Regions from separate parts of the Kitasatospora sp. NPDC059088 genome, predicted to be linked through region 2. Evidence: predicted binding sites of a transcription regulator. Region 2 holds the regulator's gene; the other holds the start of a gene.

Region 1 (4,180 bases), on a different contig from region 2:
CGGAGGGCTGCTCGCCGGTGTCGGCGGCGTTCAAGGCCGGCCGGGACGTGATCAGGCCGGTGAAGCCGGACACCATCGCCAAGTCGCTGGCGATCGGCAACCCGGCGGACGGCCCGTACGTGCTGGACATCGCCCGCCGGACCGGCGGCGCGGTGGAGGACGTCACGGACGCGGAGGTGGTGGCGGCGATCCGGCTGCTGGCCCGGACCGAGGGGATCTTCGCGGAGACCGCGGGCGGGGTGACCGTCGGTGTGCTGAAGAAGCTCGTGGAGACCGGTCAGCTGGACCCGTCCAAGGAGACCGTCGCGATCAACACCGGGGACGGCCTGAAGACGCTGGACGCCGTCTCCGAGGCGGGCATGACCGCCGTCATCCGCCCGACGCTGGACTCCTTCCACGCCGCCGGCCTCGCGTCCGTCTGATCCACCCCCCACCCCGCTAGGAGAGTCATGAGCGCCAACGTCCGCATCCCCACCATCCTGCGCACCTACACCGGCGGTGCGGCCGAGGTGCCCGCCGAGGGGGCCACCCTGGGCGAGGTCATCGCCGACCTGGAGCGCAACCACGCGGGCATCGCGGCCCGGATCCTGGACGACACCGGCAAGCTGCGCCGCTTCGTCAACGTGTACGTGAACGACGACGACGTGCGGTTCGCCGAGGGCCTGGCGACCGGGATCGCGGACGGTGCGAGCGTTTCGATCATTCCGGCGGTGGCCGGCGGCTGCTGAGCCGTTCCCGCTTCCCGGCCGTGGGGCCGGGGCGGGTTAACCCCGCACGACCGCCCGCCGCGCGGCCGGCCTGAGTGGGGGGGTATTTTTGTTGGGAGGGGGGGGTGGCCGCGTTGCGCGCGGGGCCGGCGCGCGCGTTTCTCGTGCGCGGCGCGCGGGCGGCGGCGGACGGCCGTCGGCATTTCGGTGGGAATATTTTCGGTCCGAGTCGGAGTAGAGTGTGGCTCTGCTGGGAACAGGGCTTCCCCTTCCGGCGGTGGGTGCTTCGCCGGAGCCCGTCCGGGCGCTGAGACCGGCCCGGGGCCCGGGCGGTGAAACATGTCAGGCAGATGTCAGAATTCCTGCAGGCATTTGAGTAATTCGTCCGCTATGTCCGGCGCTAATTGCCGATTTCCTCCCGGTTTGTTCGCTCTTGTCTCTCGACGGGGCTGCGGAATTCCCGGCGGCGGACCCTGTTGCAGAGGGCGTCGATCCGGATACATTCAGCGGCGGTCGACGTAATCAACCGCTCACGGAAGCCGTCCGGCGCCCCCGTGCGGAGGATTGCGGCGTGCACGGCTGCGTCCAGGGGGGGTTCCCCGGGCCGGCCTTCAAACCAGACCCGGGCCCGCGACCTGCTGGCCCGTGAAGGGCCAGCACAGCACTAGGGGAGTTCGGAATGGCTCAGGGCACCGTCAAGTGGTTCAACGCGGAGAAGGGCTACGGCTTCATCGCGGTCGACGGTGGTGCGGACGTCTTCGTCCACTACAGCGCGATCCAGATGGACGGCTACCGCACCCTCGAGGAGGGCCAGCGGGTCGAGTTCGAGATCTCCCAGGGACAGAAGGGCCCGCAGGCGGACATGGTCCGCGCGGCGGTCTGACCTCTTCCGGAACCCAGGAGCTCGGCGCGGCCCACGGCTGGTGACCACTCGCTTCTCGACGGGCCCGTACGACACGCGTCGTACGGGCCCGTTCGCGTTCCCGCGCCGGGCCGTCCGGGGTGCCGGGCGGGGGCGGGCGGAGGTGGGCGGCGGCTCGCGGGTCGGCCGTGGGGCTTGCACTCGACCACCCGGAGTGCTAATCATTGGCGTTAGCACTCACAGTGTGAGAGTGACAGCGGACCGGGTCGGTGAGGCCCCCGGGAGCGGCAGGGGAATGGACCTCCGCACACCAGGGCCGTCCGTCGCGGGCACCCCTTGGTCCGAGCAGTCGACCGTGTCCCGGAGGACCACTTCTGATGGCCAAGATCATCGCCTTTGATGAGGAAGCTCGCCGCGGCCTTGAGCGTGGCATGAACCAGCTCGCCGACGCGGTGAAGGTCACGCTCGGCCCCAAGGGCCGCAACGTCGTGCTGGAGAAGAAGTGGGGCGCCCCCACGATCACCAACGACGGTGTCTCCATCGCCAAGGAGATCGAGCTCGAGGACCCCTACGAGAAGATCGGCGCGGAGCTCGTCAAGGAGGTCGCCAAGAAGACGGACGACGTCGCGGGTGACGGCACCACCACCGCCACCGTGCTCGCCCAGGCCCTGGTTCGCGAGGGTCTGCGCAACGTCGCCGCCGGCGCCAACCCGATGGCCCTCAAGCGCGGTATCGAGAAGGCCGTCGCCGCCGTCTCGGACCAGCTGCTGGCCCAGGCCAAGGACGTGGAGACCAAGGAGCAGATCGCCTCCACCGCCTCCATCTCCGCCGCTGACACCCAGATCGGCGAGCTCATCGCCGAGGCCATGGACAAGGTCGGCAAGGAAGGCGTCATCACCGTCGAGGAGAGCAACACCTTCGGTCTGGAGCTCGAGCTCACCGAGGGCATGCGCTTCGACAAGGGCTACATCTCCGCCTACTTCGCCACCGACCTGGAGCGCATGGAGGCGACGTTCGAGGACCCGTACATCCTCATCGCCAACTCCAAGATCGGCTCGGTCAAGGACCTGCTCCCGCTGCTGGAGAAGGTCATGCAGAGCGGCAAGCCGCTCGTCATCATCGCCGAGGACGTCGAGGGCGAGGCCCTGTCGACCCTGGTCGTGAACAAGATCCGCGGCACCTTCAAGTCCGTCGCCGTCAAGGCCCCGGGCTTCGGCGACCGCCGCAAGGCCATGCTCGGCGACATCGCCATCCTCACCGGTGGCACCGTGATCTCCGAGGAGGTCGGCCTCAAGCTGGAGAACGCCGGCATCGACCTGCTGGGCACCGCCCGCAAGGTGGTCATCACCAAGGACGAGACCACCATCGTCGACGGTGGCGGCGACAGCGACCAGGTCGCCGGCCGCGTGAACCAGATCCGCGCCGAGATCGAGAACAGCGACTCGGACTACGACCGCGAGAAGCTCCAGGAGCGCCTCGCCAAGCTGGCCGGCGGCGTGGCCGTCATCAAGGCCGGCGCGGCCACCGAGGTGGAGCTCAAGGAGCGCAAGCACCGCATCGAGGACGCCGTCCGCAACGCCAAGGCCGCCGTCGAGGAGGGCATCGTCGCCGGTGGTGGCGTCGCGCTGCTGCAGGCCGGTGTCGCCTTCGACAAGCTGGAGCTGGAGGGCGACGAGGCCACCGGTGCCAACATCGTCAAGGTCGCGCTGGAGGCCCCGATCAAGCAGATCGCGACCAACGCCGGCCTGGAGGGTGGCGTCGTGGTGGAGAAGGTGCGCAACCTCCCCGCCGGTCACGGCCTGAACGCCGCCACCAACGAGTACGTCGACCTGGTCGCCGCGGGCATCATCGACCCGGCCAAGGTCACCCGCTCCGCGCTGCAGAACGCCGCCTCCATCGCGGCGCTGTTCCTCACCACCGAGGCCGTCATCGCCGACAAGCCGGAGAAGGCCGCCGCGGCCGCCGGCGGCGGCATGCCGGGCGGTGACATGGACTTCTGATCCTGATCGGACTCCGATCGGATCGGCTGATCCTCGTCCGCGTGGGCGGTTCCCTTCGGGGGGCCGCCCCCGCGGCGTTTCCGCCCCGGGGCGTTCCGGCTCCGGGGAGTTCCGGCCCCGGACCCGTTTTGAAGCCACGGGCGGGCCGCGGAGAATGGACGGATGGCTTCCGACGACATCGAGACCGCCCTGCACAACGCCCGGGCCCGGATCCTGGCCGACCTCACCGCGCGGGACGTGGCGGACGCCGCCGTCGTCTCGCTGGTGGAACAGGCCGTCACCCACCGCCGCTGGTGGCTGGAGCAGTGGCCGGACGGCACCGAGTACGTGCTCGGGCTGGTCGCCCAGGACGTCCAGGACGCGCTGCTGGAGGCGTACGGCCGGTGGCCGCTGTGCACCGGCTGCGCGGCCGACGGGGACCCGCACGCGCTGAGCGTGGAGCCCGAGCTGGGGCCGGAGCCGCACTGGGTGTGCGGCAAGCAGGGGGCCGTGGTGGCGCCGGTGGGGGAGCTGGGTTAGGGCCTGTCCGGCGGATCTTGGCAGATCAGCGCGCGGCGTTGGGCGCCCGGCTGGGCGTGCGCCCGAGTCGGCCTCGTACTGGACGTACTTGG
Region 2 (4,180 bases):
TGAACCCCTCCGCGGTCCGCTCGCAGCGCACCACCGCCCCGCAGTAGCCGGTGGCCGCCTCCTCGACCACCAGGTCCCGCTCGGCCGGCACCTCGGGTGCGGGCTGCTGCTTCTTCCACGGCGGGGTGAGGTCGGGTCCGTACTGGTGGCTGCGCATGGGGCGATTTTACGGACGGGGCGTCAGAGGCCCGGCGCCCCCCAGACCGGGAACCAGCGGCTGAGGTCCTTCTCCAGCCGCAGGTCGTTCCCCAGCATCGCGTTGACCTGGAGCTCCAGCGGGCTGTTGCGCCGCTCGCCGCCGCCGGGCATCGGGGCGAAGGGGTAGAAGGTGCCGCGCTTGTAGAGGTAGACCAGGGCCAGCGACTGGCCCTGGGGGTTGCGGAAGGCGACCAGGGAGCAGAGCAGCTGCGGGCCGAAGCCGTTCGCCTCCAGCTCGCTGTTGACCGCGTGCAGGTCGTTGACCAGTTCCGGGAGTTCCTCGGGGGCGTGCCGGGTGAGCAGCCAGGAGTAGCCGTAGCCGTCCTTGGAGGCCTCCACCGGGACGCCGCCGCGTTCGGTGTCGGCGTCCAGCAGGGCCCGGACCTGCTGCTCCACCTGGACGAAGGCGGCGCCCTCGACGGCCGCGAAGCAGACCGAGCCGAGCCCGGTGGGGAGGAACCCGGCCCCGGCCTCCAGGGTGAGCGCGGCGGACGGCACGCCGAACAGCTGGTCGAGGTCGGGCTTGACGGGCTTGGTGCGGCCGAACAGGGCGTCCAGGAATCCCACGGCGGTCCTTCCGGGAGTCGGGCGGGGCCGGAGCCCAGGGGGGTCAGCGGCCGAGCTGCTCGGAGATCTTGGCCAGCTGGGCCAGCCGCTTCTCCAGCGTCGGGTGGGTGGAGAGCAGCTGGGAGGCGGTCTCCTTGGCGCTCAGCGCGGGGGCGAAGTAGAAGGCGTTGTAGGGCTGGGCCCGGCGCAGGTCCTCGGTGGGGATGGCGGCGATCTGCCCGGTGACCTTGGTGAGCGCCGAGGCGAGGGCGCTGGGCCGGCCGGTGAGCTGGGCGGCGGCCCGGTCGGCGGCCAGTTCGCGGTAGCGGGACAGCAGCCGGGTGAGCAGGAAGCTGATCGCGTAGACCACGATCGACACCAGCGGGATGATCAGCGCCGCGATGGCCGCGTTCTGGTCGTTGCTGTTGCGGTTGCCGCCCATGAACCCGCCGTACATGGCGACCCGGGTCATCGCCCCGGCGAGCACGCCGAGGAAGCCGGCGATGGTCATCACGGCGACGTCCCGGTGGGCGACGTGCGACAGCTCGTGCGCCAGGACGCCCTCCAGCTCCTCGGGTTCCAGTCGGCGCAGCAGGCCGGTGGTGACGCACACCACGGCGTTCTGCGGGTTGCGGCCGGTGGCGAAGGCGTTCGGCATGTCGCTGTCGGCGACCGCCACGCGGGGCTTGGGCATGTCGGCCAGGGCGCAGAGCCGGTCGATGGTGCCGTGCAGCTGGGGGTACTGCTCCTCGGTCACCCGGTGGGCGCCCATGGCCCGCTCGGTGATCTTGTCGCTGAACCAGAACTGGGCCACGAACAGCCCGCCGGAGATCAGCACGATCAGCGGCCAGGCCCCGCGCAGCAGCGCGATCAGCAGGCCCGTGAAACCGACGTACAACAGCCCGATCACGAACATCGTCCCGACCATGCGGCTGGTCAGGCCGCGGTCGGGCGCGAAACGGGTGTGCTGGCCCGAGCTCGACATCGCTTGCTCCTCCGTTCGCCGTCGCTTTCGATGCTGCCACCCGGACGGCCCCGGGGCACCACCCGCGCACGCGGAGTGTCGCGGTGGCCGTCCGGAACTGCGGGCAGGATCACCCCGGCCGGGCCGTTCCTGCGGTACGACCCGGGCCGTACACTGGCAGGTACGGTTTTGGCACTCGTGCGTGCAGAGTGCCAGGGTCGGGGTCCTCACCGGAGCGGCTCGCAGCATCACAGACGGACAACGTGCGAAGACGGAGGTGCGTGCCCCATGGCCGGAGAGGTCCGCCAGCTGGACGACCGCAAGCTCGCCGTGCTGCGCGCGATCGTCCAGGACTACGTGGGCACCGAGGAGCCGGTCGGCTCCAAGGCCCTGGTGGAGCGGCACAACCTCGGGGTGTCCCCGGCCACGGTGCGCAACGACATGGCGGCGCTGGAGGAGGAGGGGTACATCCACCAGCCGCACACCAGCGCCGGGCGGATCCCCACCGACAAGGGCTACCGGCTGTTCGTCGACAAGCTCGCCGAGATCAAGCCGATGAGCTCCCCGGAGCGCCGGGCGATCCGGCACTTCCTGGACGGCGCCGTCGACCTGGACGACGTGGTCACCCGTACGGTGCGGCTGCTCGCCCAGTTGACCCGCCAGGTCGCCGTGGTGCAGTACCCCTCGCTGACCCGCTCCACCGTCCGGCACATCGAGCTGGTGGCGCTGGCCCCGGCCAAGGTGATGCTGGTGCTGATCACCAACACCGGCCGGGTCGAGCAGCGGATGGTCGACTGCCCGGGCACGGTCGGCGAGACGGTCCTGGCGGACCTGCGCTCGCGGATCAACACCCGGGCGGCCGGCCAGCGGCTGCCGGACGTCCCGGGGCTCCTGGAGGAGCTCCCGGCGGCGTTCGAGCCGGCCGACCGGCCGACCGTCAGTACGGTCCTGGCGACGCTGTTCGAGGCGCTCGCCGAGCAGAACGAGGAGCGGATCATGCTGGCCGGCACGGCCAACCTGACCCGCTTCGGGCACGACTTCCCGCTCACCATCCAGCCGGTGCTGGAGGCCCTGGAGGAGCAGGTCGTCCTGCTCCGCCTCCTGGGTGAGACCACGGACGCCGCGATGACGGTCCGGATCGGGCGGGAGAACGCGTACGAAGGGCTGAATTCCACCTCGGTCGTTTCGGTCGGCTACGGTTCGGGCGACGAGAGTGTGGCCAAGCTGGGTGTGATCGGTCCGACCCGGATGGACTATCCGGGCACAATGGGGGCGGTGCGGGCGGTGGCACGGTACGTGGGCCAGATCCTGGCCGAGTCGTAGCACACGGCCGACCGTTGGAAATCTAACGGCGGCGTCCAGTCGCAGCACTACTACAGGCGGAACAAGCGGAGCATTTGGTGGCCACGGACTACTACGCGGTACTCGGCGTCCGACGGGATGCGGGGCAGGACGAGATCAAGAAGGCGTTCCGGCGCCTGGCACGCGAACTGCACCCGGACGTCAACCCGGACCCGAAGACGCAGGAGCGGTTCAAGGAGATCAACGCCGCCTACGAGGTGCTCTCCGACCCGCAGAAGCGCCAGGTCTACGACCTGGGCGGTGACCCGCTGTCGCCGGGCGGCGGTGGCGCGGGCGGCTTCGGCGCCGGCGCGGCGGGCTTCGGCTTCTCCGACATCATGGACGCCTTCTTCGGCGCCGCGGCCGGCCAGCGCGGCCCGCGCTCGCGCACCCGCCGGGGCCAGGACGCCATGATCCGGCTGGAGATCACCCTGGAGGAGGCCGCCTTCGGCACCACCAAGGAACTCCAGGTCGACACCGCCGTCACCTGCACCACCTGCAGCGGCGAGGGCGCGGCCCCCGGCACCTCGGCCCAGACCTGCGACATGTGCCGCGGCAAGGGCGAGGTCTCCCAGGTCACCCGCTCCTTCCTGGGCCAGGTCATGACCTCCCGCCCGTGCCCGCAGTGCCAGGGCTTCGGCACCGTGGTGCCGACCCCGTGCCCCGAGTGCGCGGGCGACGGCCGGGTGCGGGCCCGCCGCACCCTGACCGTGAAGATCCCGGCCGGCGTGGACAACGGCACCCGGATCCAGCTGGCCGGCGAGGGCGAGGTCGGCCCCGGCGGCGGCCCGGCCGGCGACCTGTACGTCGAGATCGCCGAGACCACCCACACGGTCTTCCAGCGGCGCGGGGACGACCTGCACTGCACCGTCACCATCCCGATGACGGCGGCCTCGCTCGGCACCCAGGTGCCGTTGCAGACCCTGGACGGGCTGGAGGAGGTCGACATCCGGCCCGGCACCCAGTCCGGCCAGTCGATCCCGCTGCACGGCCGGGGCATCACCCACCTGCGCGGGGGCGGCCGGGGCGACCTGATAGTGCACGTCGAGGTGCAGACGCCCACCAAGCTCGACCCCGAGCAGGAGGAGCTGCTGCGCCGGCTCGCCGTGCTGCGCGGCGAGGAGCGGCCGT

Evidence for each region. The regulator HrcA, encoded in region 2, represses chaperone genes, less so after heat shock. The targets are predictions, from matches to a motif close to TTNGCACTCNGNNNNNCNGAGTGCNAA.
Region 1: a site for HrcA is predicted at 1,764-1,790, ahead of groL (chaperonin GroEL). Genes of this name have one in related genera too.

What each region holds. Positions count from the first base shown of each region.
Region 1 is NZ_JBHYGR010000154.1:1-4,180, reverse strand. It holds gene thrC (threonine synthase) at 1-422, shown strand, start outside; gene ACFWXO_RS39360 (MoaD/ThiS family protein) at 450-728, shown strand; gene ACFWXO_RS39355 (cold-shock protein) at 1,387-1,590, shown strand; gene groL (chaperonin GroEL) at 1,947-3,569, shown strand; gene ACFWXO_RS39345 (hypothetical protein) at 3,732-4,088, shown strand.
Region 2 is NZ_JBHYGR010000036.1:11,430-15,609, forward strand. It holds gene ACFWXO_RS18225 (DUF3097 domain-containing protein) at 1-157, opposite strand, end outside; gene ACFWXO_RS18230 (hypothetical protein) at 181-765, opposite strand; gene htpX (zinc metalloprotease HtpX) at 809-1,729, opposite strand; gene hrcA (heat-inducible transcriptional repressor HrcA) at 1,997-3,031, shown strand; gene dnaJ (molecular chaperone DnaJ) at 3,109-4,180, shown strand, end outside.